Regions from separate parts of the Luteimicrobium sp. DT211 genome, predicted to be linked through region 3. Evidence: riboswitches for the same ligand, from Rfam matches in the RefSeq annotation. Region 3 holds a riboswitch; each other region holds the start of a gene.
What was found. Region 3 has a riboswitch for S-adenosylmethionine ahead of ACLQ14_RS00510 (methylenetetrahydrofolate reductase). Riboswitches for the same ligand answer to the same signal wherever they lie in the genome.

Region 1 (9,405 bases), on a different contig from region 3:
GACGCGGGCCGCCGGACGCGTCCCCCGGAGGGGGACGGCGAACTGTCCACCCGGGGGTGACGATCGCCGGGGCGCCGCTCCGTAGCGTCGTGGACGAGGCGATCGCAGCTGCGGACGCCCGTCACACAGACCTCGGAACGGGAGGCGTCCTCATGTCTCGGACGACGTCCAGCACCACCCGCACCACCGACTTCGGCACCACCGATCTCAGCGCTGCCGAGCTCCGCCCCGCCGCCCGGAGCCGCGCGCGCTTCTGGTCGTGGGCCGTGATCGCCACCCACGTCGCGTTCGTGGCCGCCTGGCTGATCGCCCGGACGTGGCAGCTCCCGGGCTACAGCGCCGTGGACCACTCCGTCAGCGACATGTACGCGGTGACGGCACCGCACGCCTGGTTCCTGCTCACCGTGATCACGGCGGCGGGGGTCGCCGCGCTCGGGTTCGTGGGCTTCGGGCTGTGGCCGGCGCTGCGCGCCGCGGGCCTCCCCGCCCGGATCGGCTCGGTGCTGCTCGCCCTGTCGGTCTTCGGGCTCGGCGACCTCCTGACCCCGTTCGAGCGCCTGGCGTGCCAGCGGGCCGACCCCACGTGCTCGTCGTCGGACCAGGTCGCGAACTTCGGCGGCACCCTCGACAGCACCCTGACGACCCTCGGGCTGGTGGTCATGGTCGCCTCGACCTTCGTCCTCGCCGCCGCGATGCGCCGGCTCCCCCGGTGGGCGTCGTGGGCGCGGCCCACGCGCTGGTTCGGCGTCGTGCTCTTCCTGCTGCTCGCCGCGACCGGCGTCTTCAGCTCGGACGGTCCGGGCGGGCTGTTCGAGCGGCTCACGGCGGCGTTCGGAGCCGCGGGGATCGTCGCGCTCGGCGTCGGCGTGCTCCGGGCGACCCGTCCGACGACGCGGCTCACCGCGGCCGGCTGAGCCGGGCCAGGGCGCGCAGGTAGCGGCGCGCGATCACGCGCTGGCCGACGCGCCCGAGCGGCCAGGCGACGCGGAGCGGCCAGGCACGCGGCTCCGACCACGCGGCGACGTCCCCCCGGACGTCGCCGTCGTCGTCGAGCAGGACGGCGAAGCGCTCGGTGCCCCGCTCGGCGTGGTCGGGCTCGGTCGCGTAGGTCACCCACGCGGAGCGCCCGTCGCTCCCGACGTCGACGACGCGGCACGTGCCGCCGAGCGGGAGCGGACCCAGCCGGACCCGGACGCGCACCCCCACCTCCGCGCGCGCCGGGGCAGCGCCGGAGGTGTCGCGCACGCGCACGCCGGCGCCGTCGTGCATGCGCCACGTGGCGATCGCCTCGGCGGCCCGCGCGAACTCCGCCTCCCCGTGCCCGACGACGCCGCTCACGTGCAGCGCGCGGGCGCGGGCCAGCGGTGGGCCGGGCCAGGCGAGGCGGGGGTCGGGGAGCACGCGTGGAGGCTACTCCAGGGCCATGCCGGTCTCGACGTTGAGGATGTTCCCGTCCGGGTCCGCGAACCAGGCGGCGCGGGCGTCGCCGTCCACGAGCACGCCGTCCTCCCACGTCCCGTCCGGGATGTCGAAGGTGAGGAGCTCGACGCCGGACGACCGCAGGGACGCGACCTCGGCGTCGAACGCGTCGAGCGGGAGCTGGAACGAGATCGCGGTGGCCTTGTTGGTCCCCGCGAACGACGACGGGTAGACGAGGAAGCCGCCCGACGGCGTGCGGTAGACCACCCCGTCGGGGCCGGTCTGCGGGGCCGGGAACCCGAGCGTCCCCTCGTAGAAGGTCCGTGCCCGGTCCAGGTCGGTGACGGCGAGGACGGGGATCGCGGTGTGGTCGGTGAGCATGACACCCTCCACGGCGGGCCGACCGACCCTCGGCCGTCCGGCCGCTCCTCCCAGGCTAGGAGGCCGCCGGGCGGACCGGGAGACCGCGGCCGGGTGATCCTCAGTCCAGCGCCGGCCCGCAGCCCGCCGACTCGGCGATGAAGCCCGCCGCGGCGGTCGCCACCAGCCCCGACAGGCCCGACGCCTCCGGCAGCGGGCGGGGGTCGTCCTCGACGACCCACAGCCCGTCGACGACGGCGTAGCGCGCGGCCGGCCCGTCCGTCACGAACGTCTCGAGGGCGCCGAGCAGCCGCTCGACCTCCTCGCCGCCGGTCCCGACGCCGACGCTCGCGCGGATCGCGCCCGCCGAGTGCCCGAGGCGCCGCAGCAGCGGGTGGGCGCAGAACCGCCCGTCGCGCACGCCGATGCCGTGCTCCGCGGACAGGTAGGCGGCGACCAGGCCCGGGTCGTGCTCGTCCACGGAGAACGTGACGACCCCGACCGGGTCGACGGCGTCCCCCCAGACCCGCACGACGCGCACCCCGGGGATCGCCTCGAGGCCCGTGACGAGCCGGTCGCGCAGCGCGCGCTCGTGGGCGACGAGGGCGTCGGGGTCCAGCTCGCCGAGCGTCCCGCACGCGGCCGCGAGCGCCACCGCGCCCAGGACGTTCGGCGACCCGGCCTCGTGGCGCGCGGGCGCGGGGTGCCAGGCGACGTCGTCGACGGTGACGTTGCGGACGGCGCCGCCGCCGGCGAGGTACGGGGTGCCGACGTCGAGCCAGTCGCGCCGGCCGACGAGGGCGCCCGCGCCGTAGGGCGCGTACGTCTTGTGCCCGGAGAACGCGACGTAGTCGACGCCGGTCGCCGCGAGCGAGAACCGGCGGTGCGGGACGAGCTGGGCGCCGTCGAGGAAGAGCCGCGCGCCGGCGTCGTGCGCGACGGCGACGACGTCCGCGACGGGCAGCGACTCGCCCGTCACATTGGACGCCCCGGTGATCGCGACGAGCGCGTACGGGTCGCCGTCGGCGGCACCGCCGGTGAGCGCGGCACGGAGCGCGTCCAGCGTCGCGGCGACCGTCGGGGCGGCCTCGACGGTCGTGGCGCGCACCGCGGCACCGCTCTCGCCGCGCCACGGCAGCAGGTTCGCGTGGTGCTCGGCGTCGAGGACGAGCACGCGGCCCGGGCCGCCGTCGGCGGCGGCTGGCACGCAGCCGGCGAGCAGGTTCGTCGCGTCGGTGGTGTTGCGCACGACGATCGTGGCGTCGTCGGGGCGGGCTCCCACGAACGCGCCGATCGCCTGGCGGGACGCCTCGTAGAGCGCGGTCGAGACCTGCGACAGGTACCCGGCGCCGCGGTGCACGCTCGCGTACAGGGGCAGGACCTCGGCCACGCGGTCGGCGACCGAGCGCAGGGCGGGCGCGGACGCCGCGACGTCGAGGTTGGCGTAGGCCACGCTCCGGCCGTCGACGAGCGGGACGAGCGTGTCCGACCCGACGACGGGCAGCAGCGGCCCGGCGACCTGCGCGGCCGGGGCGGGACAGGTGAGGGTGTCGGTGGTCGTCATGGTGCCTCCAGCGGTCCGGGGGCACGGCCGTCGGCCTACCCCGCGCTTGCCCGACGCCGCCACGGCGTGGGCCTGGTCGTCACCCGGGGCACCCCGCCGCGAGGGGAGGGTTGCCGGCCAGCGAGCCGGGGCTTGCCCTCCGTGCCCCCTGGGGCGCGGAGGTCGCTGGCGCTCATGACCTGGCGTCCATGGTCCGCGAGCGCGGCGAGAAGTGTCAACGAGCGGGCGCATCGTCTCGCGATGTGAGACCGGCAGGGCTGGGGCGCCCGCCGGGTCACGTACGATCGCTAGGTCCATCCGGAGCGGCCGAGTGACGTGGCACGACGACGCCGCAGCAACCCGCGGACCCGTGACCTCTCGGGGCGTCCCGCCCCGAGCCGCCGGGCCCGGTCGAGGGTGCTAACGCCACGACCGATGGGGCGCGCCCGCCGCGGCGCGCCGGAGGAGGCCTCTCATGAGCGTGACCGCCCGACCCGCCGACGGCTACGCCGGCGACCTCACCCCCCAGCAGGCCTGGGAGCTGCTGCGCGACGACCCGGCCGCCGTCCTCGTGGACGTCCGCACCGACGGCGAGTGGCGCGCGATCGGCGTCCCCGACACCGCCGAGCTCGGCAAGGAGACCGTGTTCGACGAGTGGGTCACGGGCGACGGCCGCCCCAACCCGGCGTTCCTCGACTCGCTCCAGGCGGCCGGCGTCGAGGCCGGCCCCGTCGTGTTCCTGTGCCGCTCGGGCCAGCGTTCGATCGGCGCCGCGCGCCTCGCCACGCAGGCCGGGATCGGCCCGTCGTACAACGTGCTCGAGGGCTTCGAGGGCGCGCCCGGGCCCGGCGGCATCCGCGACCGCGAGGGCTGGAAGGTCGCCGGCCTCCCCTGGAAGCAGTCGTGAGCCCGTCCCCGCTGCCTGCCGGCGGCGTCCCCACCGGTCCGCGCGCCAACGAGGTCCTGTTCGGCGGGTCGGGCCGCGGCCCCCTGCCCGCGACCGCGCGGCCCGCGACGCTCGCCGTCCGCGGCGGCCACCGCCGCTCCGACTACGCCGAGACGTCCGAGGGACTGTTCCTCACCCAGGGCTACGTCTACGACTCCGCGGCCGACGCCGAGGCGGCGTTCAAGGGCGAGCAGGAGCGGTTCGTCTACTCGCGCTACGGCAACCCGACCGTCCACACGTTCGAGGAGCGCCTGCGCCTCATCGAGGGCGCCGAGGCGTGCTACGCGACCGCCTCCGGCATGTCGGCGGTCTTCACGTCGCTCGCCGCGCTCGTCGGGCGGGGCTCGCGCATCGTGTCGGCGCGCGCGCTGTTCGGCTCGACCGTCGTGATCTACGAGGAGATCTTCGCCAAGTGGGGCGTCACGGTCGACTACGTCGACGGGCACGTGCTCTCGCAGTGGGAGGAGGCGCTCGCGACCCCCGCCGACGTCGTGTTCTTCGAGACGCCGTCCAACCCCATGCAGGACCTCGTCGACGTGCGCGCGGTGACCGACCTCGCGCACCGCGCGGGCGCCGTCGTCGTGCTCGACAACGTCTTCGCGACCCCCGTGCTGCAGAAGCCGCTCGAGCTCGGCGCGGACGTCGTCGTGTACTCGGCCACCAAGCACATCGACGGCCAGGGCCGCGTGCTCGGCGGCGCGATCCTCGGGACGGCCGAGTTCCTCGAGGGCCCCGTCCAGACCTTCGTCCGGAACACCGGGCCGTCGCTGTCCGCGTTCAACGCGTGGGTGCTGCTCAAGGGCCTCGAGACCCTGCCCGTCCGGGTCCGCGCCCAGAACGACGCCGCGCTGCAGGTCGCGACCGCGCTCGAGCCCCTCGACGGGATCGGCCGCGTCCGGTACCCGTTCCTCGACTCGCACCCGCAGGTCGAGCTGGCCCGCGCGCAGCAGACCGGCGGCGGGACCGTCGTGACGTTCGACCTCGAGGTGCCCGACGGCACCGACCCCGAGGACGCCAAGAAGCGCACGTTCGCGTTCCTCGACGCGCTCCAGGTCGTCGACATCTCGAACAACCTCGGCGACGCCAAGTCCCTCATCACCCATCCGGCCACCACGACGCACCGCAAGCTCGGCGCCGAGGGGCGGGCCGCCGTCGGGATCGCGGAGACGACCGTGCGGCTGTCCGTGGGGCTCGAGGACCCGCTCGACCTGATCGAGGACGTCGAGCAGGCGCTCGCGGCCCGCTGAGCGCCGGCCGTCTGCGGGCCGGCCGTCAGCCCCAGGCGGGAAGCTCGGGCAGGTCCGGGCCGCCGCGGCCGAGCAGCCAGGCCAGGACCTCGTGGTCGGCGAGCCCGTCCGGGACCTCGACCCCGGGGGCGCGCGTCGGGAGGAGCGCGAGCTCGTCGGGCAGGAACGTGCGCGCGAAGTCCCCGGGCCACTGCCCGCTGTGGTGGTCGCCGCCGAGGTCGAAGCGGTGCACCTCGAGCTCGCGCCACCGGGACGTCAGCAGGCGCATGGCCGGGTAGCTCTCCGCGGGCGTGGAGACCTCGCCCGTCCAGACCTCGTCCGGCAGTGCCGAGAGCGTGACGTCGCACGCGACCGCGCTGACCTCGACGTCCGCGGCGATGGCCGCCCAGTCCCGGCCGGCCCCCGCCTCGATCTCGGCCGCCCGCCCCGCGGACCCGCCGACGTACTTCTCCGTCGTGACGCCGATCGCCGCGGCGACGGCCATCCGGGCCGTCGCGTCCGCGTGGCGCGCCACGTGCGTCAGCAGGTGCCCCACCGTCCAGCCGGGCAGCCGTGTGGGCGCCGCCGGGTCGAGCGGCTCGTTGTCGAGGTCGTCGAGCAGGCGGCGGTGGGAGTCGGTGATGCGGGCGAGGTAGAGCTCGGCCTGGTCGGGGGACGCGATCGTCATGGCACCATCCTCCCGCGCGCGGGCGAGGATGGGTGACGTGACCGCCGTAACGCCCTCAGCGACCCTCGTCCGCGCCGACAACCCCGGACCCATGACCCTCGACGGCACGAACACGTGGGTGCTTCGCGCCCCCGGCGCGGCCGGCTGTCTGGTGGTGGACCCCGGGCCCGACGACGCCGCCCACCTCGCCCGCGTCGCCGACGTCGCGCGGGGCGACGGGAGCGGCCGGGTGGCGGCCGTCGTCGTGACGCACCGGCACGCCGACCACACCGCCGGGGCGGCGCGGTTCGCGGGCACCGTCGGCGCACCGCTCCGGGCCGCCCTGCCCGAGCTCTGCTCCTGGGGCGCCGAGCCGCTGCGGCACGACGAGGACCTCGACGTCGACGGGCTCCACACGATCGTCATCACGACGCCCGGGCACACGTCCGACTCCGTGACCCTGCTCCTGCCCGACGACGGCCCCGCGGGCTCGATGCTGACCGGCGACACCGTCCTCGGCGAGGGCAGCACCGTCCTCATGGAGCGCGACGGCGGCGACCTCGGGGACTACCTCGCGTCGCTCGACCTGCTCGCCCAGGGGTGCCGGTACTGGGGACCCCCGGTGACCGGGCTGCCGGGGCACGGGCCCGTCATCATGGACCTCGCCGTCCGGATCGCCGAGTACCAGCGGCACCGGCTCGCACGGCTCGACGAGGTGCGCGCGGCGCTCGTCCTCCTCGGCGTGCGGGCGGACGCGACGGACCCGGCCGTGGTGAGCGCCGTCGTCGGGCGCGTGTACCGGGAGGTCGGCAAAGAGCTGCGCCCGGCGGCCGAGCAGAGCGTGCGCGTCCAGCTCGCGTACCTCGCCCGTCGCTGACGTCCCCGGGTGGGGGCCGCCGTCAGCGAGCAGCGGGGAGCGGGCGAAGCACGAGCGCCGCGAGCACCGCGGCCGACACCGCCAGCCCGGCGACGAGCGCCCCCAGCGCGCCCCAGCCGTGCGACGCGAACGCGTACCCGGCGAGCCAGCCGATCACGCTCGAACCGGCGTAGTAGAAGAGGTTGTACAGGCTCGTCGCCTGGGCGCGACCCTGCGGGGTCCGCTGCCCGGTCCACCCCGACGCGACGGCGTGCGCCCCGAAGAACCCGGCGGTGAACACGACGAGCCCGACGAGCACGACCGGCAGCCAGGCCACGAGCGTCAGCGCGAGCCCGGCGAGCTCGACGACGACGGAGCCCACCAGCGCCGTCCGCCGCCCCAGCCGCTCGACGAGCCGCCCGGACGCCCGCGACGACGCCGTCCCGGCCAGGTAGGCGAGGAACAGGAGGCTGATCGCCGTCTGCGGCAGGTCGAAGGGGGCCGCCTCGAGCCGGAAGCCCAGGTAGTTGTAGACGGCGACGAACCCGCCCATGAGAGCGAAGCCCTGCCAGAACAGCACGAGCATGTCAGGGCGCCGGAGGTTCGCGAGGAGGTTGGCGCCGAGGCCCGGTCCGGCGCCGCGCGGCACGGGCACGAACCGGCGCGCGGGCGGGACGAGCGTGAGGAACACGGCCGTGGCCGCGGCGGCGAGGAGCGCGACGGTGGCCACGCCCCACCGCCAGCCCACGGCCTCGCCCACCGGCCCGGCGACGAGCCGGCCGAGCAGCCCGCCGATCGTCGTGCCCGCCACGTACGTCCCGGCCGCGCCGGGCACGTGCAGCCGGTGCACCTCCTCGGCGAGGTACGCGACCGCCACGGCGGGCAGGCCCGCGAGCGCCGCGCCCTCGAAGAACCGGACCACGAGCATCGGCGCGAGCCCGGGGACGAGCGGGACGACGAGCCCCAGCACGGTCGCGGACACGGTGCTCACGCTCATGGCCCGCACGCGCCCCCAGCGGTCCGCCACCGCGGACCACGGCACGACGGCGGCCGCGAGCCCCAGCGTCGCCGCCGACACGGTGAGGGCGGCGCGGGGCGCGCTGACGCGCAGGTCGGAGGCGAGGAGCGGGAGGACGCCCTGCAGCGAGTACAGCTGCGCGAACGTCGCGACGCCCGCCGCGAACAGCGCGACGAGGATGCGCCGGTACCCGCGGGATCCCCGGGTGTGCCCCTCCCACGACGACGGCGCTGCTGCGGGTTCCGTGGCGCAGTTCCTTCCGGGGCGGGGATCGGGGGGCGTCTCCACGCTACTGCCGGCCGCGCTGCGACCGGTCCGGAACGGTGCCTACGGTGAAGAACACCACACCGAAGGGAGCGCACCATGTCCGACGCCGACCTGAACGGCCGCCGCGTGCTGGCGATCGTCACGAACTACGGGGTGGAGCAGGACGAGCTCGTCGTACCCGTCGAGCACCTGCGGGACGACGGCGCGGAGGTCACGGTGGCGGCCGTGTCCGCCGACCCGATCGAGACGCTCGTCGGCGACAAGGAGCCGGGCCGCACGGTCCGGCCCGACACGACCATCGCCACGGCGGACCCCGACGGCTACGACCTGCTCCTGGTCCCCGGGGGCACGATCAACGCGGACACCCTGCGTCTCGACGAGGACGCCCTCGACGTCGTGCGGTCGTTCGCGGACGCCGGGAAACCCATCGCCGCCATCTGCCACGGGCCGTGGGCGCTCGTGTCCGCGGGCGTCGTCGAGGGCAAGAACGTCACGTCGTACGCGTCGCTGCAGACGGACCTGCGCAACGCGGGCGTCGCGTCGTGGACCGACACGTCGGTCGTCCGGGACGAGACGCGGTACCCGCTCGTGACCTCGCGGAACCCGGGCGACCTCGACGACTTCCTGGCCGCCGTCGACGACCTCCTCGTGTCCGGCGCGGCCTGAACCGACCGGGCCCGAACCGGCGGAGTGCTTGACTGAGCACGTGAGCACCCCCGACGTCGCGCGGAGCCCGCGCGACCGCGTCTCCCCTGCCGGCCGGCTGATGGTCGGCGCGGTGGCCGGGGTCGTCGTCGGGGGCCTGTGCGCCCTCGTGCTGCCGGTCGTGCTCTCGTTGCTGCTCGGGTGGTGCACGGTGGCGGTCTGCTACGTCGTCTGGACGTGGATCACGGTGTGGCCCATGGACGCCCCGAGCACGGCCGGGCACGCGACCCGGGAGGAGCCGACGCGCGGCATCACGCACGCGATCGTGGTGGTGGCGGCGGTCGCGAGCCTCGTGGGGGTCGGGATCGTGCTGCTGGGGCCGAACGTCCGCGACAAGGCCTCCGCCGCCGCCGTCGCGATCGCGAGCGTCGTCGCGTCGTGGGCGACCGTCCACACGC
Region 2 (9,405 bases), on a different contig from region 3:
CCCGACGACGCGGTCCCGGCGTCCGAGCCACCGGCGCACCCGGCCAGCACGAACGCCGTGGAGATGGCGGAAACCGTCAGGGCGGCGGCGAGGGCGGCCGGGCGACGGCCGAGGTGGCCGTGCGATCTCGCGGACGTGGTGGACATGGTGACTCCAGGGGTTGGGGTGGCTCAGAGCCACTTCTCGAACGGGCGGGGAGACAGGGCGTCGGGCGCCGCCGAGGCGACGGCGTCGGGGTCGAACAGCGGGGTGTAGCTGGCCGCGAGGTAGAGGCCGACGGCCTCGGGCTGCCGCGGTCCGGTGGTCAGGTAGACGCGGGCGTACCCACGCTCGGCGGCGCGGCGCTCGAGCTCCGCGAGCACCGCCCGGCCGAGGCCCTGCCGACGGCGGTCGTGGTGCGTCCAGATCCGCTTGAGCTCGGCGGTGGGCACGCGCGGGGCTTCGTCCGCGCCGTGCTCGGGCTCGGTGCGGCGCCGGAACGCGCCGCCCGCCACCGGCACGCCGCCCGCGAGCAGGAGGACGAGGTCGCCGTCGGGCGGGAGGAACTCGTCGAGGCCCTCGGCGCGGAACTCGGCGACGTACCGCGCGAGCTGCTCCGCGTCGAGCTCCTCGACCCCGAGCAGGTCGGCGTACCGGTCGCGGTACTCGACGAACAGCTCGTCGAGCAGGACGCCCGCGAGCGGGTCGTCGAGGCGGACGCTGCGGACCTCGAGGGAGGTGACAGGGCTCATCGGGGGTCCTTCTCCCCCGCCTCGACCGCGAACGGCAGGTCGTTGCCGGCGAGCGGCCGGGGGCAGGTGCCGTGGTCGTTGAAGTGCGACGGGTACGCCGACGCGCGGTTGAGGTCGACGCGCAGCGTGCCGGTCCGGCGCGACGCCTCGACCTCGGCGTCCGCGACGTGCACAGCCCGCCACTCCGGCGCACCCTCCGCGCGATCCGTGAAGGAGAGCGTGGCGCCGCCGTGGTGCCCGGCGACGAGCCGGAGGGTCGTGCCGTCCAGGTCGACCTCCCCGACCACCTGCACGTGGTGCACCAGGCCGGGCTTCGCGCCGTCGACGACGGCGGCTCGCGGCCCCGCGTACCAGCGGACCGGGAGGTCGCGCACCTGGGCGGGGTCGAAGCCGAACGCCGGGACGACGACGCCCTCGCCCGCCGCGACGAACGCCGCGAGCGCCGGGGCGTGCGGGTCGCGCGTGCGCAGCAGGTACCGGCCCGTGCGGAGCGCGAGCTCGACGCCGATGTCGCCGACCACGAAGGGCACGGCCGAGCCCGCCTCCGCCACGACGACGGTCCGCGTCCCGGTCACCGGCGCCAGGGCCTCGGCGTCGAGCAGGACGGCGACGTCACCGTCCGTGACCGCCCCGTCGCCGTCGACGCGGACGTGCGCGCCGTCGTCGTCGGCCCACCAGAGGCCCGGGACGCCGACGACGGGTGCGGGCTCGGCGCCGAGCCAGTGGTGCGACGTGAGGGACAGGACGCCGCGGGGCGCCCTCAGCCCGGCGGCGCGGTCCGCGCGCCAGGCGAGCCAGCTCGCCTCGGCGGTGTCGAGGGTCTCGAGGGTGTCAGCGCTCATCGTGGTCTCCGTTCGGGTGCGGGTCGGTCGGGCTCAGGCGGTGGCGGCGGCGGGGATGCCCGGCCGGACGAGGCCCAGGTGGTCGCGGAGCGTCGGGCCCGCGTACTCGGAGCGGAACGAGCCCCGCTCCTGCAGCAGCGGGACGACGCGGTCCAGCACGTCGTCGAGCCCGTGAGGCGTGAGGTGGGGCACGAGGATGAAGCCGTCGCTCGCGTCCTCCTGGACGAACCGGTCGATCTCGTCGGCGACGCGGGTCGGGGTGCCGACGAACCCGCCGCGCGAGGTGAGCTGCAGGACGAGCTCGCGGATCGACCAGCCGTTCGCGTCGGCGAGCCCGCGCCACGTCCGGGCGACCTCGCGCGGGTCGGCGTGCCGCACCCGGCCGCGCGTGATGGCCTGGTTCTCGTAGTCGGGCTCGACGTCGGGCAGCGGGCCCTCGGGGTCGTAGGACGTGAGGTCGCGGCCCCAGACCTGCTCGAGGAACGCGATCGCCGTCGGGCCGGGGACCTGGGCGAGCCGGACCTCGCGGGCCAGCTCCTCGGCCTCTGCTGCGGTGTCACCGATCGTGACCGTCGTCGCCGGGATGATCTTCAGGGCGTCGCGCTCGCGGCCGTTCGCCTCGACCCGCGCCTTGACGTCCTGGTAGAACGCCTGGCCGTCCTCGAAGGTCGAGTGCATCGAGAAGATGACGTCGGCCGTCGCGGCCGCGAAGTCGCGTCCCTCGCCCGAGTCGCCCGCCTGGAACAGGACGGGGTGGCCCTGCGGGCCGCGCGGCGTCGTGAACGTCCCCCGGACGGCGAACTGGGGGCCCGTGTGCTCGAACGGCCGCGGGCCGTCCTCGTCCCACGAGTCCCAGAGCGTGCGCGCGACCTCGACGACCTCCGCCGCCCGCCGGTACCGGTCCGCGTGGTCGAGGTAGCCGCCGCGGCGGAAGTTCTCGCCCGTGAAGGCGTCGGAGCTGGTCACGAGGTTCCACGCCGCGCGCCCCTCGGACAGGATGTCGAGGGTCGCGAACTGGCGGGCGAGCTCGAACGGCTCGTTGAACGTCGTGTTGATGGTGCCCGCGAGGCCGATCCGGTCGGTCACCGCGGCGAGCGCCGCGAGGACGGGCAGGGTGTCGGGCCGGCCGACGACGTCGAGGTCGTGGATCCGTCCCTTGTGCTCGCGCAGGCGCAGGCCCTCGGCGAGGAAGAAGAAGTCGAGCTTGGCCTCCTCGGCCTTGCGGGCGAGGTGCTCGAAGGACGAGAAGTCGATCTGGCTGCCCGACCGGGGGTCGGTCCAGACGGTCGTGCTGTTCACGCCCGGGAAGTGGACACCCAGGTGGATCTGCTTGCGGGGGCGGCTGGTGCTCTCGGCGGTCATGGTGGCGGGTCTCCGGTTGCGCGAGGGGGTCACTGGGCGGCGGCGTAGCGGCTCGCGGGCCGGGGCAGCCCGAGCGAGTCGCGCAGCGTGGTCCCGGGGTACGCCTGACGGAAGACGCCGTCGGCCTGGAGGACGGGGACGGTCCCGCCGACGATCGCCCGCAGGTCGGTGTCGAGGGACGCGGGCCGGAGCGTGAAGCCGTCGGCGGCGCCGGCGTCGAACCAGTCCTCGAGGAGGTCGGCGAGGTCGACGGCGGTCCCGACGTGCGTGAGCCCTCCCTCGGGCAGGCCGCCGCGGTCGCCGCCCAGCTCCGCGAGGAGGTCGAGCCGCTCCTGCGCGCTGCGCCGGTCCTGCCCGACGACGGCCCCCAGGTCCACGAGCACGCGCACCGCATCGGGGTCGCGCCCGGCCTCGCGGGCGATCTCGCGGACCTCCTCGCGCACGGCCCTCGCGTCGTCGCGCTGGGTCGCCCGCACGCGCACGACGTCGGCCCGGCGGCCCGCGAGGTCGAGGCTCAGCGGCGAGTCGGCGCGGACGACGACCGGGGGCCGGCCCTGCGGCGAGCGCGGCGTGATCGACGGGCCCTTGACGGCGAAGTGCACGCCCTCGAAGTCGACGTAGTGGAGCTTGTCGCGGTCGACGAACCGGTGGGTCGCCTCGTCCCGGATCTCGGCGTCGTCCTCCCAGGAGTCCCAGAGCCGCTCGACGACCTCGATCGCCTCCTCGGCCTCGCGCAGCGCGTCGACCTCGTCGGGGGCGGGGCGGCGCCCGAACGCCGCGGCGGACGCCGCGTCCGTCGACCAGCCGACCTGCCACGCCGCGCGTCCGGCGGAGACGTGGTCGATGGTCGAGATCGCCTTGGAGACGTGGAACGGCTCGGTGTGCGTGGTGTCGACGGTCGCGACCAGCCCGATCCCGGCGGACCGCGGGGCGAGCCGGGCGCTCACGAGCGCCGCGTCGAGCCGGCCCTGGAGCGAGGCCCCGCGCTGCGGCCGGAGGGTGAACGCGTCGTCGAAGAGCGCGAAGTCCAGCAACCCGTGCTGCGCAGTCGCCACGAGGCCCGCGAGCCGCGCCGCGTCGAAGGGGCGGGGCGCGACGGGACCCTCGGCGCGCCAGACGCCGGCGTGCGCGCCGACGTCGGTGAGGTCGACGCCCAGGTGGAGGTGTCGGGGGGACGAAGAGGACATGAGGACTCCTGGTCGGGGGCGCCCGGGCGCGCGGAGGCGTGCGGCACCCGCGGCGGGCTGGGGTGGGGAGGGTGAGGACCGGGCGCCGTCGGCCCGACGGCGATGGTCGCGTGAGCGGTGGTGCCAGAGCGGTGGAGGGGCGGCTCAGTCGCGCGGGCGACGGTGCGTCGCGCGACAACACGCCGCGCGGTGCGCGGCGCGGATCCGGGGAGCGACGGCAGAGAGGCGGGGCATCGTGGTCATGTCTCCTCCTGGCCCTTCGGGCCTGCGCAGGTTGCCCCCGTCGTTCGCGGGGACCAGGTCATCACCCGGGGCACCCCGCGGCGCGCGGGGTTGCCGTCCAGCCGGCCGGGGCCGATGGCTGGAACTCTTGACCTGGCACGACCGTAGGAATCTTGATCGATTTGGTCAAGAAGGATCGCCCGTCCGTCCCGCCAGGTGGACGAGTGAGTCCGGGTGCAGATTGGAAGCCGTCACACCGTCTCGCAGTGCGAGACCTCACCAGCTCCAGCCGCGCGACGTCAGCTCGAGCTCCTCGTGGAGCCGGGCCTCCTGGGCGCGCGGCGCGTCGGCATCGAGCGGGGCGGGCGGGTCCACGACGTCCTCGTCGTCGACGCCCGCGAGCCGGCACGCCTCACGCAGCAGCGCGTCGTACGCGAGCACCGCGGCCCGCCAGTGGTGCGCCCGCGCGTACAGCGCCGGGTCGGCCTCGATGCGCCGGACCTCGGCCGCCGCGAGCGCGAGCCGGAACTGGACGTCGAGGGTGGCGAGGGGGTCGATCTCGACGGCCTCGACCTCGACGGCGGAGAGGCGACCGGCCCGGTCGGGGCCGTGCCCGTCCTCCGCATGGCGACGCCGGGTGACCCGCCGCCAGAGATCGTGCACCGTGCTCATCGGTGACCGCCTTCGGTCCGCCCCTGTGCTCTCGAGTCTACGAGTCCGATGTGACCCGCGTCACTCGTTCGGCGTCGCGAACACGACGGTGGCGAGGAGCGCGGCATGGTCCGAGCCCCGGACGCGGACCGTCCGGACGTCCCTGACGGCGTCCGCCCGGTCCGCGACGACGTGGTCGATGCCGACGAGGGGCGGGAACGCGCGGTTCGTGGGCCACGTGAAGGTCGCCCGGCCGCCGAGGTCCGCGGCGTCGGCGAACCGGTCCCCCAGCACGGCACGGAACGCCGCGTGGTCGCGGGTCGCGTTGAAGTCGCCGAGCGCGAGCTGCGCCGTCGTGCCGCCCGCCAAGCGGTCCCGGACCGCGCGGAGGTCGGACGTCCAGATCGACGTCGAGCCCACGGACGGCGGCACGGTGTGGACGGCAGTGACGCGGACGGGCGCCCCCGCCGACCCGACGGCGACGGTCGCCGACGGCATGGCGAACCAGGTGTCCTCGCCCGCGTCCGTGTCGGTCAGGGGCAGCGCGGACCACAGCCCGCTCCCCCGGTTCCCGGTGCCGACCGAGCCGGTCACCCGGTGCGGCAGCGCCTCGTCGAGGCCCGCGTCGTGGAGCCGGTCGAGCAGCCCGGCGCTCAGCTCCTCGACGGCGAGGACCTGGACGTGCTGGTCGCGTACGGTCCGCACGACGGCGTCCGCGTCCGCCCGGCCGAGGAACGCGTTGACCGTCATGACCCGCAGCGCCGGGGCGGCGGCGTCGGGCGCGGGGCCGGCGGTCGTCAGCGGCGCCCACCACACGGCCTGCACGACGACGACCAACCCCGCCACGCCCGCCACGACGAGCAGGGCGCGGCGCGGGCGGGCGAGGAGCGCCACGGCCAGGGCGACGAGGCCCACGAGCAGCGCCCACGCCCCGAACCAGGGCGTGACGCTCACGAGCTGTGCGAACGGCGTCCGGCGGTCGTACCCGACCGCGCGTGCGAGCGTGACGACGACGGCGGGCGCGAGCAGCAGCGCGAGCGCCCCGGCGGCCGCCGCCCGGCCCCGTCCGGCGCGGGACTGCAGGTCCTGACCTGCGGCAACGTCGTCCATGGCGAGGAGCGTAGGCCGCCACACACCCGCGATCCGCCTCCGGTGGGCCCGCGCTCAGGCCCCGCCCGGAACCTCTCCCGAACCTCCGCCGTAGTGCGCAACGAGGGGCAGGAACAGCTCGTCGACGATGGCGCGGACCCGCGCCGGCTTCAGCGGCGCGAGGGCCATGAGCAGGTCGTGCCGCACGAGGTCGAACGGCAGGGTGAGGACGGCGGTCGGGATGCGGTCGAGGTCGATCTCGCCGCGCTCGTGCGCCCGCCGGTAGAGCGCGTCGACGCGGCGAGCCGCCCCCTCGCCGAGGATCCGCTCGCGCACCTGGCCCGGGGTCAGCCCGCTCTCGGCGAGAAAGCCCGAGAAGGCCGCCCCCGTCACGACGACCCAGAACGCCGCGTTCGACTCGCTCATGCTCCGCAGCGCCGCGAGGAGGTCACCCCGGAGGCTGCCGGTGTCGGGGAGGTCGGCCCGGGTGGTGGTGCGGCGGTGCTCGAGCGCCGCGAGCGTGAGCTCGTCCTTGTTGGCCCAGCGCCGGTAGAGGACCGCGACCCCGGTCTCCGCACGCGCCGCGACGGATTCCATGGTGAGCCGCGCGTAGCCGACGTCGGTCAGCTCGTCCCACGCGGCGTCGAGCAGGGCGGCCTCGAGCTCGGCGCCTCGGCGGCGACGTCGGACGGGTTCGGTCGACACGCTCCCAGATTAGAGAGGGTTGCCTTTCTTAGCAACCGCGCCTAGCCTCATAAGAGAAGGATTCAACTCTTACGAGAGAGGCTGGACGATGACCCAGACCGCCGCGGTGCCGACCCCCACGCCGGACGCTGCACCGAGCACCGCGATCCCGCCGGCGGTGCGCCACGCGCTCCTCGCGCTCGTCGTCGGCGGGATCGCCGCGATCCTCGACTCGACGATGGTCACGCTCGCGATCCACACGCTGACCGTCGACCTGGGGTCGACCACGTCCACGATCCAGTGGGTCACCACGGGCTACCTGCTCGCGATGGCCGTCGCGATCCCCGTGACCGGCTGGGCGGAGGCCCGGTGGGGCGGCAGACGCGTCTGGATGGCCGCGCTCCTGCTGTTCGTCGCCGGCTCGGTGCTGTGCGCCGTGGCGTGGGACGACACGAGCCTGATCGCGTTCCGCGTGGTGCAGGGCCTCGGCGGCGGCCTGATCTTCCCGCTCATGCAGACGCTCGCCGTCCGCGCCGCCGGCGGCCGGGTCAGCAGCCGCCTCATGGCTGCCGTGAGCATGCCGATCGCCCTCGGCCCGATCCTCGGCCCCGTGATCGGCGGCGTGATCCTCGACGCGCTGAGCTGGCGGTGGCTGTTCCTCGTGAACGTCCCGCTCGTTGCCGTCGGGCTCGTGCTCGCGTGGAAGTTCCTCCCCGCCGACCGCCCGGCCCCGGGCGGGGGCCGCGCCCGGCTCGACGTCGTCGGGCTGGCCCTGCTCGCGCCGGCGCTCACCGGGATCCTGCTCGGGCTGTCACAGCTCGCCCAGGACGGCGGGCCGTGGCACCCCGGCGTCCTCGTGCCGCTCGTGGCGGGCGTCCTGCTGCTCGGCGCGTTCGTCGCGCGGGCGCTCCACCCCGGCGCGACCCAGCCGGTCGTCGACATCCGGCTGCTCGGCCTGAGGTCGCTCGGCGGCGCGTCCGCGGTCCTGTTCACCGCCGGAGCCGCCATGTACGCCGCGATGTTCCTGCTGCCGCTCTACTACCAGCTCCTGCGAGGCGAGAGCGTGCTCGCAGCCGGGCTGCTGATGATCCCGCAGGGCGTCGGGGCTCTCGCCGCCCGGTTCGTCGCCGGAAGCCTGGTCGAGCGCTTCGGCGCGCGCGCCGTCACGATCGGCAGCTTCGTGCTCGCCGCGGTCGCGACGATCCCGTTCGCGTTCGCCGGACCGGCGACGAGCCTCTGGTGGCTCGGGGTCGTGCTGCTGGTCCGCGGCGTCGGGATCGGCGCCGTGATCATCCCGCCCATGGCGGTCGCCTACCAGGACGTCCCGCGCGAGGACATCCCGCACGCCACCATGAACACCCGCATCGCCCAGCAGGTCGGCGCGTCGTTCGGGACCGCGATCGTCGCGGTCGTCCTGCAGTCCCTGCTCGACGACGGCACGACCCGTGCCTTCCGGGGTGCGTTCTGGGCCGCGGTCGCCCTGACGTTGGTGGCGCTCGTCCCGGCCCTCGTGCTGCCGGGCAAGGTGGTGGCGCGCCGGTGACGGACCGCGCGGCCGTCTCAGCCTCCGGCGAGTCGGGCCAAGGTCTCCAGGTTCTGTGGCGTCGCGACGAGCGGGAGCTCGAGCAGGCGGCGCGCGCAGGCGCGGACGAGCACGTCGGCGCGCGCCTCCGCCCCCGACACGGCCTCGTCGCCGGCGTCGACCGTGACCGGCACGGTCAGCACCTCCACCGACTGCTCCGCCTCGGTGCGGGGCTCGGCGCCGTCGCCCGGCCGCTGCAGCTCGAGCGACACGAGCCCCACCGACGACGCCCGCGCCTCCACGCCGAGGCCGTCCGGTCCGAGGGCGACGAAGAGCCGTTCCGCGGCCGCGGCTCCCGCCGTGAACCAGCTTCCGGGCGCGTCGAGGATCTTCCGGCCCTCGGCGAAGGCCTCGGGGTCGGCCCACACGCCGGGGGTGTCGTCGAGGTTCGACGCGTCGACGTCGAGCCACGGCTCCTCGGGGTCCGCTATCCCCGCCCAGGCGCGCTCGGGCTTCCGGCCCGCGAGGCTCGGCCACGCCTTCATAGCGTCCTTGTCGAGGTCGGTGGGCGAGAGGACCGCGCGCCGGGCGGCCCGGGGCGCGCGCAGCTCGGCGCCCCGCTCGAAGCTCGACCGCTCGCGCGCCCGGCCGAGCTCGACCGCGAGCGTCACGGGCCCCGCGCCGCGGTAGGCGAGGACCGGGTCGAGGAGCGGCACCGCGGTGGCGTACGAGCGGATCGCGCCCGGGTCGGCGGCGACGCGCGCGACCGCCTCCGGGCCCGCCGCGACGACCGCGTCGACGACCCGCGCGAAGCGTCCCGCGGCGAAGGGCTCCCCCGTGCCGGCGAACGCGCCGTGCTCGATCTCCCGCGCGTGCGCCTCCGTCCCGAGGAGCCGGTACGCGTAGCCGAGCTGCTCCGAGGCGGCCTCGAGGAACGCGGGCGGCGAGGTCGCGACGACGTCCTCCCACCGCGCGACCGCCTCGGGCGTCAGCCGACCGCCGAGCGGCGCGAGCGCCTCCCACAGCTCGTCCCACGACGACGGGTCCGCGGCACGCCGCCTCCCGAACAACCCCATGCCGGCCTCCTCGCCGCGCGCGATCCGGTCAGGTGCCGG
Region 3 (9,405 bases):
GGGTCGGAGACCATCTCGCGGTAGTTCCCGAGCCCGATCCACGAGGGCGCGCCGAAGAGGTCGTAGTCGGTGAACGACAGGTACAGCGAGTAGAGCATCGGGCCGATGGTCAGGAGCACCGCGCCGAGCATCCACGGCGTCATGAACACGTACGGCGCCGAGCGTCCGGAACCGCGGCCGGTTCGCCTGCCGCGTGAGCCGGCTGCCTGGGCTGCGCCCCGCGCCCGGGCGGGCTGCACGGCGGTGGTCAGTGCCACGAGATCAACTCCCCGTCGAGATGGTGGTCCCGCACCGGGCGGGCCGACTGCGTCGTCGGATGACTGCTTCGTCGATGGGAAGGGTTGCATTGATTCCACCCGAGTGCAACCCCGTCCCTGGAAGTTGCACTCGTCGCTCCGCGCCGCTGGTCCCGGACACCCTGCGAACCGGCACGGCCACCGCTGCTGCCTGCGCCGCCGCGCAGTGAGACGTCGATGGAACCGATGGCATAGAGTGACGCCAGAGCTCGACCCCCGTCCTCGAAGGAGCGCCGATGGCAGTCACGATTCGCGATGTGGCGCGGCGCGCGGGCGTGTCGGCGTCCACCGCGTCGCGGGCGTTCACGCTGTCGGGACCGGTCGATCCGGAGACCCTCGAGCGGGTCCGGCAGGCCGCGGAGGAGCTCGGCTACGCCCGCAACAACTGGGCCAGCAGCCTGCGCGGCGGCAGCACCAAGAAGCTCGCGATGATCGTCCCCGACCTCACGAACCCGTTCTTCGCCGACCTCGTCCGTGGGGCCCAGGCTCGGGCGCACGAGCTCGGCTACCTCGTGCTCGTCGCCGACACCGACGACGACCCGCGGGCCGAGAGCGAGATGCTCGAGTCGTTCGCGGACCGGGTGGACGGCAGCCTGCTGTGCACGCCGCGCACGCCCGAGGACCAGCTCGGCAGCCTCACCTCCCAGGGCCCGACGGTGCTCCTCCACCACACGAGCGACGACGTGCCCTACGTGATCAGCGACGTCGCCCAAGGCGTGGGGCTGCTCGTCGACAATCTCGTCGCGCTCGGCCACCGGGACATCGCCTACCTCGACGGCCCGCAGGAGTCCTGGTCCGCCCAGCTCCGGCGCACCGCGCTCGACGCGCTGGACCTCCCCCCGGGCGTCGCGATCAGGACCGTGGGCCAGGTGCCGGCGCGGTTCGAGGGCGGCGTCGCCGGCGGCGACCTGGTGGTCGCGAGCGGCGCCACCGCGGTCCTCGCGTTCAACGACGTCGTGGCGCTCGGGCTGCTGCACCGGCTCGCCGCACGCGGCGTGCGCGTGCCCGGGGACGTGAGCGTCGTCGGGTTCGACGACGTCCCGGTCGCTGCCATGGCGACGCCCGCGCTGACCACGGTCGCCCAGCCGCTCGTGTCGTCGGCACGCGCGGGGGTGGACATGCTCGTCGACCTGATCGAGGGACGCCCGGTCCCCGACCGCGCCGTCGTCCTGCCGACCCACCTCGTCGTCCGACAGAGCACGCGCGCGGTGGCCGCCCCGGAGCGCGCGGCATGAACGCCCGCAGCGGCCGCGCGACCATCCACGACGTCGCCGCGGACCTCGGCGTCTCCGCCTCGACGGTCTCCCGAGCCCTGACACCCCAGGGGACGGTGAGCGACGCGACCCGACGGCGCGTCGAAGAGGCCGCCGCGCGCCTCGGCTACCGCACCAACAGCGCCGCCCGGAACCTCTCGACGGGTCGGACGAACGCGCTCGGGCTCCTCGTCCCCGACCTGCGCAACCCGTTCTTCGCGGAGATCGCCAAGGGTGCCCAGAACCGGGCGCGCGGGCGCGGGCACGCCGTCTACATCGCCGACACGAACCTGTCCGCCGAGGCGGAGATCGAGGCGATCGAGATGATGCGCCGCGACGTGGACGGGTTCGTGCTGTGCTCCCCGTGGGCCGAGGACGAACGCCTCGTCGCCGCTCTGCAGGGCGTCCCGACCGTGGTCCTGCACCGGGAGGTGCCGGGCCTGCCCAGCGTGACCGCGGACCTGCACGACGGGATGCGGCAGGCCGTCTCGCACCTGCGCGCGCTCGGGCACCCGCGGATCGCGTACGTGTCCGGCCCCGCCGGCTCCTGGAACGCCCGGGCCCGCCTGAGCGCGTACGAGGCGGAGGTCGCCGAGCCGGCGAGGGTCGTGCTGGGGCCGGTCGCCGACCAGTTCGAGGGCGGCGTGTCCGTCGCCGACGCGCTCCTCGCGACCGGCAGCACCGCCGTCATCGCCTACAACGACATCACCGCGCTCGGGCTCGTCTCCCGGCTCACGGCACGCGGCGTCGTCGTGCCGGACCGCATGAGCGTGATCGGCTTCGACGGCCTCGACGTCGCGACCCTCGCGAACCCGCTGACCAGCGTGTCCGTGCCGCGGGCCCGCGGCGCCGAGCTCGCGGTCGACGTCCTGCTGCGGCCCGGGACCGTGCCGACCGCACTACCCACGCAGCTCGTGGTGCGCGAGTCCACCGCCGCACCCCAGCCGACCGTCACCTGATCCGATGCCTCGCACGAGCCGGCGCCATGCTGACCAGGTAGACACGCTTCGATCGACTCGCGCAGGAGATCGCCCGCATTTCTCCCGGGGTCCTCGCCACGGCGCAGGTCGAGGACGACGCGTGGGACGCGCTGGCCGGTGACGGCCTCAGGGCCGGGCGCTGAGCGCCGCCCTCGCTCGCCCCACGCCGTAGGCGACCCGCGAGGGCAGGTTCTCGGGGACCTCGCCCGGAAGCGCGTCGACGTCGAACCACCGGACGTCCTCGCTCTCGTCGCTGACCACCACCGTCTCGGCGGGTGACGCGAACGCCACGTACCCGACGTCCCAGTGCGCACGGCACGCACCGAACGCACCGGCGAGCTCGTGCCGGTTGAGGTCGGCGGGCTCGGTCGTGACGAGGCGGACGTCGACCAGCCCCGACTCCTCGCGGACCTCGCGCAGCGCAGCCTCGGGCAGGGACGCGTCGGTCGGCTCGACGTGCCCGCCGAGCTGCACCCAGAACTGCCCCTTGCGGTGGTAGCAGAGCAGCACGCGCGTCAGGTCCTCGGAGAGCACGAACGTGCTGGCCGTGAGGTGCTCGGGCCCGCCGTCGCGCCGGGCCGCCCCCTCGCCCCGCTCGGCCAAGAACGCGAGGTACGCGTCGCGGAGGGCCGACTGGTCGTCGTCGGGCGCGGGCCAGGTGCGCAGGGTCTGGGACAGATCGGCGGCAGGGAGGGCGGTGGGGACACTCACCGCTCGACCCTAGCGGCGCACCCAGAAGTCCTCGGGCGTGCTCCCGGGCGTGAAGCCGAGGTGTTCGAGCATCGCGGTGGCTTCCGGGAAGTTCCCGGCGAGCGCGTCGGGGGTGTGGGCGTCGCTGCCGAAGGTCACCGTCCTGCCGCCCTCCTCGGCCCACCACTGCGGCATCCACGGCCACAGTCGCCGCGTGTTCATCTCGAGGGCCCGGCCGGACCCGGCGATCGCACGCATCGCCGCCCGGAGCTCGTCCTCGAACGCGCGCGGGTCGAACGGCCCCGCGGAGTCCGTCGGCCACAGCCGGACCGCGTAGTCGAGGTGAGTGACGACCTCGAAGTCGTCGGAGTCCTCGACCATGACCTGGGCCTCGGCGAGGTACGCGGTCATCACGGTCGCCGGGTCGTGCTCCCGGAAGAGCGTGCTGGGCTCGGCCGGTCCGTCGCCGAGGTCGAGAGTGTGGAGAGAGCCGAGGACCCGGTCGACCAGGCTCAGGTCGATGTACCGGCCGACCTGGGCGGCGACCCGGTGGGGCTGCCCCAGCTCGACGCCGGTGTGCACGCGCAGACCGGGGAAGTCGTGCCGCACGCGGTCGACGGCCTCGAGGTAGCCAGCGGCGTCGAGCGGGGCGAAGTCGACGCGACCACCGTCGTCGATGAGGTCCCGCTGATGCGGCATGAGGTCTTGCGGCTCCGCGCGCCAGGTGGCCGGCAGGTCGAGGTGCTCGGTGAAGAAGAGTGCCGGCAGGCCGATCCGCACCGCCCGGACGCACGTGGCACGCATCCGGCCGAACGCGTCCGACGCCGGCCCTCCCGTGTCCCAGGACCACTCGCTGTGGACGTGGCTGTCGGCCGGAAGCTCCATCTCACCGATCCTGCCACCGCGGGCCGTCGCTTGACCTTGACGCGACGTCAACTTCTACGCTCGAACCCATGAGCACGGAACGGTCGATCCAGGAGGTCGCACGCCTCGCGGGCACCACGAGCCGCACGCTGCGTCACTACGACGACGTCGGCCTCCTCCGGCCGAGCCGGATCGGCTCGAACGGGTACCGCTACTACGACGCCGACGCCCTGGTCCGCCTGCAGCGCATCCTGCTGCTGCGGGACCTGGGTCTCGGGCTGCCGCAGATCGCGCGGGCCCTCGAGAGCCAGCCGGACGAGGTCCGTGCCCTGCGCACCCACGCCGCGTGGCTGCGCGCCGAGCAGGAGCGGGTCGCGCGCCAGATCGCCACGGTCGAGCGCACGGTCGCCGCGATCGAGGACGGGGAGGAACCGATGGCCGAGCGCATGTTCGATGGCTTCGACCACACGCAGTACCGCGAGGAGGTCGAGCAGCGCTGGGGCACGGACGCGTACACGCGGAGCGACACGTGGTGGCGCGAGCTGTCCGACGACGAGCGCGCCGCCTGGCACCAGCGCAGCGCGGACCGGATCGCGGCGTGGCGGGAGGCGGCCGAGCGGGGCGTCGACCCGACGTCCGACGAGGCCCAGGAGCTGGCGCGCGAGCACGTGGCGTGGCTCTCCTCGATCCCGGGAACCCCGCGGACGCCCGACGGCGCGGGTGCGCCGGACGCGTACGTCGTGGGGCTGGCGGAGACGTACGTCGCGGACCCGCGGTTCGCGGCGACGTACGGCGGGCCCGACGGCGCGACCCTCGTGCGGGATGCTCTGGCGGCGTTCGTCGAGGCCAGGCGGATGTAGCGGCGTCTCATTTCCCGGACGAACGCTGGTCCGCTGGATGAGCGGCGCGTAGCATCGACGTCACCATCCAGAGCGGTCGAGAGTCCTGGCTCGTCGACACCGCAGCAACCCCCCAACGGAAGCCTCCCGCGGGACGAGGGTGCTAACGCCAGGTCCGATGGAGTGACAGTGTTCGTAGAGGCAATTGTTTTCGGGGTATCCGCATGACGGTCCCCCTGGCGTCCCTGGCGTCGAGCCGCCCGACGGTGAGCTTCGAGCTCATGCCGCCGCGCAACCCGTCGGCCGCGCCCAAGTTCTGGGGCGTGGCCGAGCGGCTCGTCGCCGCGCGCCCCGACTTCATCTCCGTGACCTACGGCGCGGCGGGCACCGACCGGCACACGGCCCGCGAGGTCGTCGCGCGCCTCCTCCGGGAGACGCCGGTCCTGCCGATCGCGCACCTGACCTGCGTCGGGGCGTCGCGGCACAACGTCGCCGAGGTGATCGACGACTTCCTGTCCGACGGCGTCCGGTCCTTCCTGGCGCTGCGCGGCGACCCGCCCGTGAACCACCCGGAGTGGCAGCCCGACCCGGACGGGCTCGCGTCGTCGGACGCCCTGGTCGCCCTGCTGCGCGAGGTCGAGGCCGAGCGCTGCGCCGCCCACCCGGGCAACGCGCTGCGGTCGGCGGCGCGCCCGCTCACGATCGCCGTCGCGACGTTCCCCGCCGGCAACCCCGCGGCCGGCACCACGCCCGCCCAGGAGGCTCGCCGGCTGCTCGAGAAGCAGCAGGCCGGCGCGGACTTCGCGATCACCCAGCTCTTCTACGAAGCCGACCAGTACGTGGCGTTCGTCGACGAGGCGCGCGCCGAGGGCGTGACGATCCCGATCCTCGCCGGCATCCTCCCCATGACCGAGCCGAGGCGGCTGCACCGGGTCGAGGAGCTCACCGGCGTCCCCGTGCCCCGCCACGTGCTCCCCGCGCTCGAGGCCGCGCCCGACGACGCGGCACGCCACGCCATCGGCGTCGCCCGCACGGTCGAGCTCGCCCAGGCGGTGCTCGACGCCGGCGCGCCCGGGCTGCACATCTATACGTACAACAAGCACGAAGCTGCACTGGACCTGCTCGAGGGTGTCCACCTCGGCGGCGGCGCGACCGAAGCGCCGGACCTGGCCAGAGGGCCGCGGGTCAGCGCATCCACCGAGAGAGACGGATGACTGACATGAGTACCGCACTTCCTCCCGGCACGATCCTCGGCTACCCCCGGATCGGCCCGAACCGTGAGCTCAAGAGGGCCGTCGAGTCCTTCTGGGCCGGCCGCACCGACGCCGGCGAGCTCGAGGCCCAGGCCGCCGCGCTCCGCTCCCGCGCACGCGCCCGGCTCGCCGAGCTCGGCCTGTCCCGCACGGGCGGAGCGATCCCGGAGACCTTCTCCTTCTACGACCAGGTGCTCGACGCCGCGGTGACCGTCGGCGCGCTCCCCCGCCGGTTCGACGGGCTGACCGGCCTCGACGCCTACTTCGCCGCGGCCCGTGGGACCTCCGGCGACGCCGGCGAGCGAGCCCCGCTCGAGATGACCAAGTGGTTCGACACGAACTACCACTACCTCGTGCCGGAGATCGGCCCGGGCACGGCGTTCACGCTCGACGCGTCTCGCCTGGTCGCCGAGGTGACCGAGGCCCGGGCCGAGGGCTACGAGACGCGGCCGGTCGTCGTCGGGCCGGTGACCTTCCTCCTGCTCGCCAAGCCCGACGACGACGCCCCCGCCGGGTTCTCGCCGCTGTCCCGCCTGGCCGACCTGCTGCCCGTGTACGCGGGACTGCTGCGCGAGCTGCGCGAGGCGGGCGCGACGTGGGTCCAGCTCGACGAGTCGGGGCTCGTCGCCGACCACCTGACCGACACCGCGGACGTGACGCCCGAGGCCGTGCACGCCGCTGTCGCCGAGGCGTACCGCGCGCTCGCCACGGAGCTCGACGAGACGCAGCGGCCTGCGATCCTGCTCCAGGCGTCGTACGGCGACCTGGGCGCGGCGCTGCCCGCGGTCGCGACGACGGACGTCGAGGCGGTCGCGCTCGACCTGGTGCGCGGCTCGCTCCCCGACGGCCCCGTGGCCGGGCTCGAGTCGAAGACGCTCGTCGCGGGCGTCGTCGACGGCCGGAACATCTGGCGCGCGGACCTGTCCGCGAAGCTCGACCTGCTCGACCGGGCGCGCTCGCTCGGGGCGGCGGACGTCGTCGTCGGCACGTCCACGTCGCTCCAGCACGTCCCCCACGACGTCGCCGCAGAGCGCTGGCAGGACGAGCAGCTCGATGCGAACCTGCACGCGTGGCTCGCGTTCGCCGACCAGAAGGGCGCGGAGGTGGCCGTGCTCGCGCGCGCCCTCGCCGAGGGCCGCGAGGCGGTCGCGGACGAGGTCCGGGCGTCGTCCGACGCGGTCGCCTCCCGCCGGGACGCGGCCGGAGTCCGCGTGGACGCCGTCCGCGCCCGCACGGCCGCCCTGTCGCGCCACGACTTCGAGCGCGGCGAGCACGACGCGCGCGTGGCCGAGCAGGCCTCGCGCCTGTCCCTCCCGCCCCTCCCGACGACGACGATCGGGTCGTTCCCGCAGACCGTCGACATCCGCCGGGCGCGCGCCGCGCACGCCAAGGGCGAGCTCGCGACGGAGGCGTACGAGCAGGCCATGCGCGACGAGATCGCGCGCGTCGTCGCGCTCCAGGAGGAGCTGGGCCTCGACGTCCTCGTGCACGGCGAGGCCGAGCGCAACGACATGGTCCAGTACTTCGCGGAGCTGCTCGACGGCTTCGCGGTGACGTCGAACGGCTGGGTCCAGTCGTACGGCTCGCGCTGCACGCGGCCGTCGATCCTGTGGGGCGACGTCTCCCGGCCCGAGCCGATGACGGTCCGCTGGACGACGTACGCGCAGTCGCTCACCGAGAAGCCGCTCAAGGGCATGCTCACCGGGCCGGTGACGATCATGGCGTGGTCGTTCGTGCGCGACGACGTGCCGCTCGCGGAGACCGCGAACCAGCTCGGCCTGGCCCTGCGCGACGAGATCGCCGACCTCGAGGCCGCGGGCATCGCCGTCGTGCAGGTGGACGAGCCCGCGCTGCGCGAGCTGCTGCCGCTGCGCAAGGCCGACCAGGGCACGTACCTCAACTGGTCGGTCGGGTCGTTCCGCCTCGCGACCGCGGGCGTGCGTCCGGACACCCAGGTCCACACGCACCTGTGCTACTCGGAGTTCGGCGAGGTCATCGGCGCGATCGACCACCTCGACGCCGACGTCACGTCGATCGAGGCGGCGCGCTCACGGATGGAGATCCTGCCCGAGCTCCGCGACGAGGGCTTCGGACGAGGCGTCGGTCCGGGCGTCTACGACATCCACAGCCCGCGCGTGCCGTCGGCGGAGGAGGTCGTCGAGCTGCTCGAGCTCGCGGTCAAGACCGTCGACCCGGCGCTCCTGTGGGTCAACCCCGACTGCGGGCTCAAGACCCGCGGCTACGCCGAGGTCACGCCGTCGCTGGAGCACCTCGTGGCAGCGGCCCGAGAGGTGCGCGCGACGCTCTGACCCGTCAGGGGGCGCGGACGAAGCCGGCCGGGCCGGGAGGGCGACGCACTCCCGGCCCGGGGCTGGTCCGTGGTGACGTCGGTCAGCGCTTCTGGAAGTTCATCCCGATGAAGAACGGCGCGCAGGTCACGACCAGGCCGAGGGTGAAGACCCACGCGTTGCCCTCGCCGTCGCCCCACGAGGCGCCGGCACCCAGGAGGAAGACCCCGAGCACGAAGAGCACGAAGAGCGGGATGAACCGCGCCCAGGAGCCGGGGCGGCGCTCGGTGCGGGTGACGGTGAACGGCTCGTGCGTGGGAGCCGGGGTGTTCGGGGCGGTCATGGTCCCAAACTACCGCCCGCGCCCGCTCCCGGTCGCGTCCGCTCACGCGACGGCGGAGAACGCCCGAGGAGGGCCGCGGGGCTCGTCGACGAGGACGAGCGGGCGCTGGAGATCGCTCGTGTCACCGGCGGCTGCGAGTGTGGGCGCATGAGCCGGTCGGAGGTCCCGGAGCCGTTCGTCCTCGCCGACGTCGCCGCGTGGCGCGCGTGGCTCGCTGCCCACGAGGACGCGAGCGACGGCGTCTGGTTGGTCCTGGCGAAGAAGGGCGTCACCGACCCGACGTCGATCACGTACGCGCAGGCGCTCGAGGAGGCGCTGTGCAGCGGGTGGATCGACGGGCAACGCCGGGGCCGCGACGCCGCCACGTTCCTCCAGCGCTTCACCCCGCGTCGGGCCCGCTCGCTCTGGTCCCAGCGCAACGTCGACGCCGTGACGCTGCTCGACGCCGAGGGCAGGCTCCGCGACCGCGGGCGGGCCGAGGTCGCACGAGCCCAGGCCGACGGTCGCTGGGAGCGCGCCTACTCCGGCCAGGCTTCGGCCGAGGTCCCGCCCGAGCTCGTCGAGGCGCTGGCCCGGGTGCCGGAGGCGCAGGCGGCGTT

Region 1: it holds a riboswitch for S-adenosylmethionine, as region 3 does, so the genes downstream of both, ACLQ14_RS16400 (aminotransferase class V-fold PLP-dependent enzyme) here and ACLQ14_RS00510 (methylenetetrahydrofolate reductase) in region 3, are expected to answer to the same signal.
Region 2: it holds a riboswitch for S-adenosylmethionine, as region 3 does, so the genes downstream of both, ACLQ14_RS16120 (LLM class flavin-dependent oxidoreductase) here and ACLQ14_RS00510 (methylenetetrahydrofolate reductase) in region 3, are expected to answer to the same signal.

What each region holds. Positions count from the first base shown of each region.
Region 1 is NZ_JBNCMC010000008.1:91,862-101,266, forward strand. It holds gene ACLQ14_RS16380 (response regulator) at 1-2, shown strand, start outside; gene ACLQ14_RS16385 (DUF998 domain-containing protein) at 153-914, shown strand; gene ACLQ14_RS16390 (DUF1990 family protein) at 898-1,401, opposite strand; gene ACLQ14_RS16395 (VOC family protein) at 1,411-1,800, opposite strand; gene ACLQ14_RS16400 (aminotransferase class V-fold PLP-dependent enzyme) at 1,901-3,343, opposite strand; SAM riboswitch class IV at 3,381-3,523, opposite strand; gene ACLQ14_RS16405 (rhodanese-like domain-containing protein) at 3,798-4,229, shown strand; gene ACLQ14_RS16410 (O-succinylhomoserine sulfhydrylase) at 4,286-5,515, shown strand; gene ACLQ14_RS16415 (maleylpyruvate isomerase N-terminal domain-containing protein) at 5,541-6,182, opposite strand; gene ACLQ14_RS16420 (MBL fold metallo-hydrolase) at 6,211-7,038, shown strand; gene ACLQ14_RS16425 (MFS transporter) at 7,061-8,323, opposite strand; gene ACLQ14_RS16430 (DJ-1/PfpI/YhbO family deglycase/protease) at 8,399-8,968, shown strand; gene ACLQ14_RS16435 (DUF1345 domain-containing protein) at 9,009-9,405, shown strand, end outside.
Region 2 is NZ_JBNCMC010000008.1:30,134-39,538, forward strand. It holds gene ACLQ14_RS16100 (ABC transporter substrate-binding protein) at 1-146, opposite strand, end outside; gene ACLQ14_RS16105 (GNAT family N-acetyltransferase) at 171-731, opposite strand; gene ACLQ14_RS16110 (DUF1684 domain-containing protein) at 728-1,573, opposite strand; gene ACLQ14_RS16115 (NtaA/DmoA family FMN-dependent monooxygenase) at 1,607-2,935, opposite strand; gene ACLQ14_RS16120 (LLM class flavin-dependent oxidoreductase) at 2,965-4,122, opposite strand; SAM riboswitch class IV at 4,388-4,498, opposite strand; gene ACLQ14_RS16125 (hypothetical protein) at 4,621-5,016, opposite strand; gene ACLQ14_RS16130 (endonuclease/exonuclease/phosphatase family protein) at 5,077-6,105, opposite strand; gene ACLQ14_RS16135 (TetR/AcrR family transcriptional regulator) at 6,160-6,789, opposite strand; gene ACLQ14_RS16140 (MDR family MFS transporter) at 6,878-8,311, shown strand; gene ACLQ14_RS16145 (hypothetical protein) at 8,329-9,366, opposite strand.
Region 3 is NZ_JBNCMC010000001.1:105,087-114,491, forward strand. It holds gene ACLQ14_RS00480 (carbohydrate ABC transporter permease) at 1-257, opposite strand, end outside; gene ACLQ14_RS00485 (LacI family DNA-binding transcriptional regulator) at 533-1,531, shown strand; gene ACLQ14_RS00490 (LacI family DNA-binding transcriptional regulator) at 1,528-2,508, shown strand; gene ACLQ14_RS00495 (NUDIX hydrolase) at 2,656-3,240, opposite strand; gene ACLQ14_RS00500 (PHP domain-containing protein) at 3,250-4,104, opposite strand; gene ACLQ14_RS00505 (MerR family transcriptional regulator) at 4,173-4,943, shown strand; SAM riboswitch class I at 5,004-5,107, shown strand; gene ACLQ14_RS00510 (methylenetetrahydrofolate reductase) at 5,147-6,136, shown strand; gene metE (5-methyltetrahydropteroyltriglutamate--homocysteine S-methyltransferase) at 6,133-8,484, shown strand; gene ACLQ14_RS00520 (hypothetical protein) at 8,567-8,806, opposite strand; gene ACLQ14_RS00525 (YdeI/OmpD-associated family protein) at 8,954-9,405, shown strand, end outside.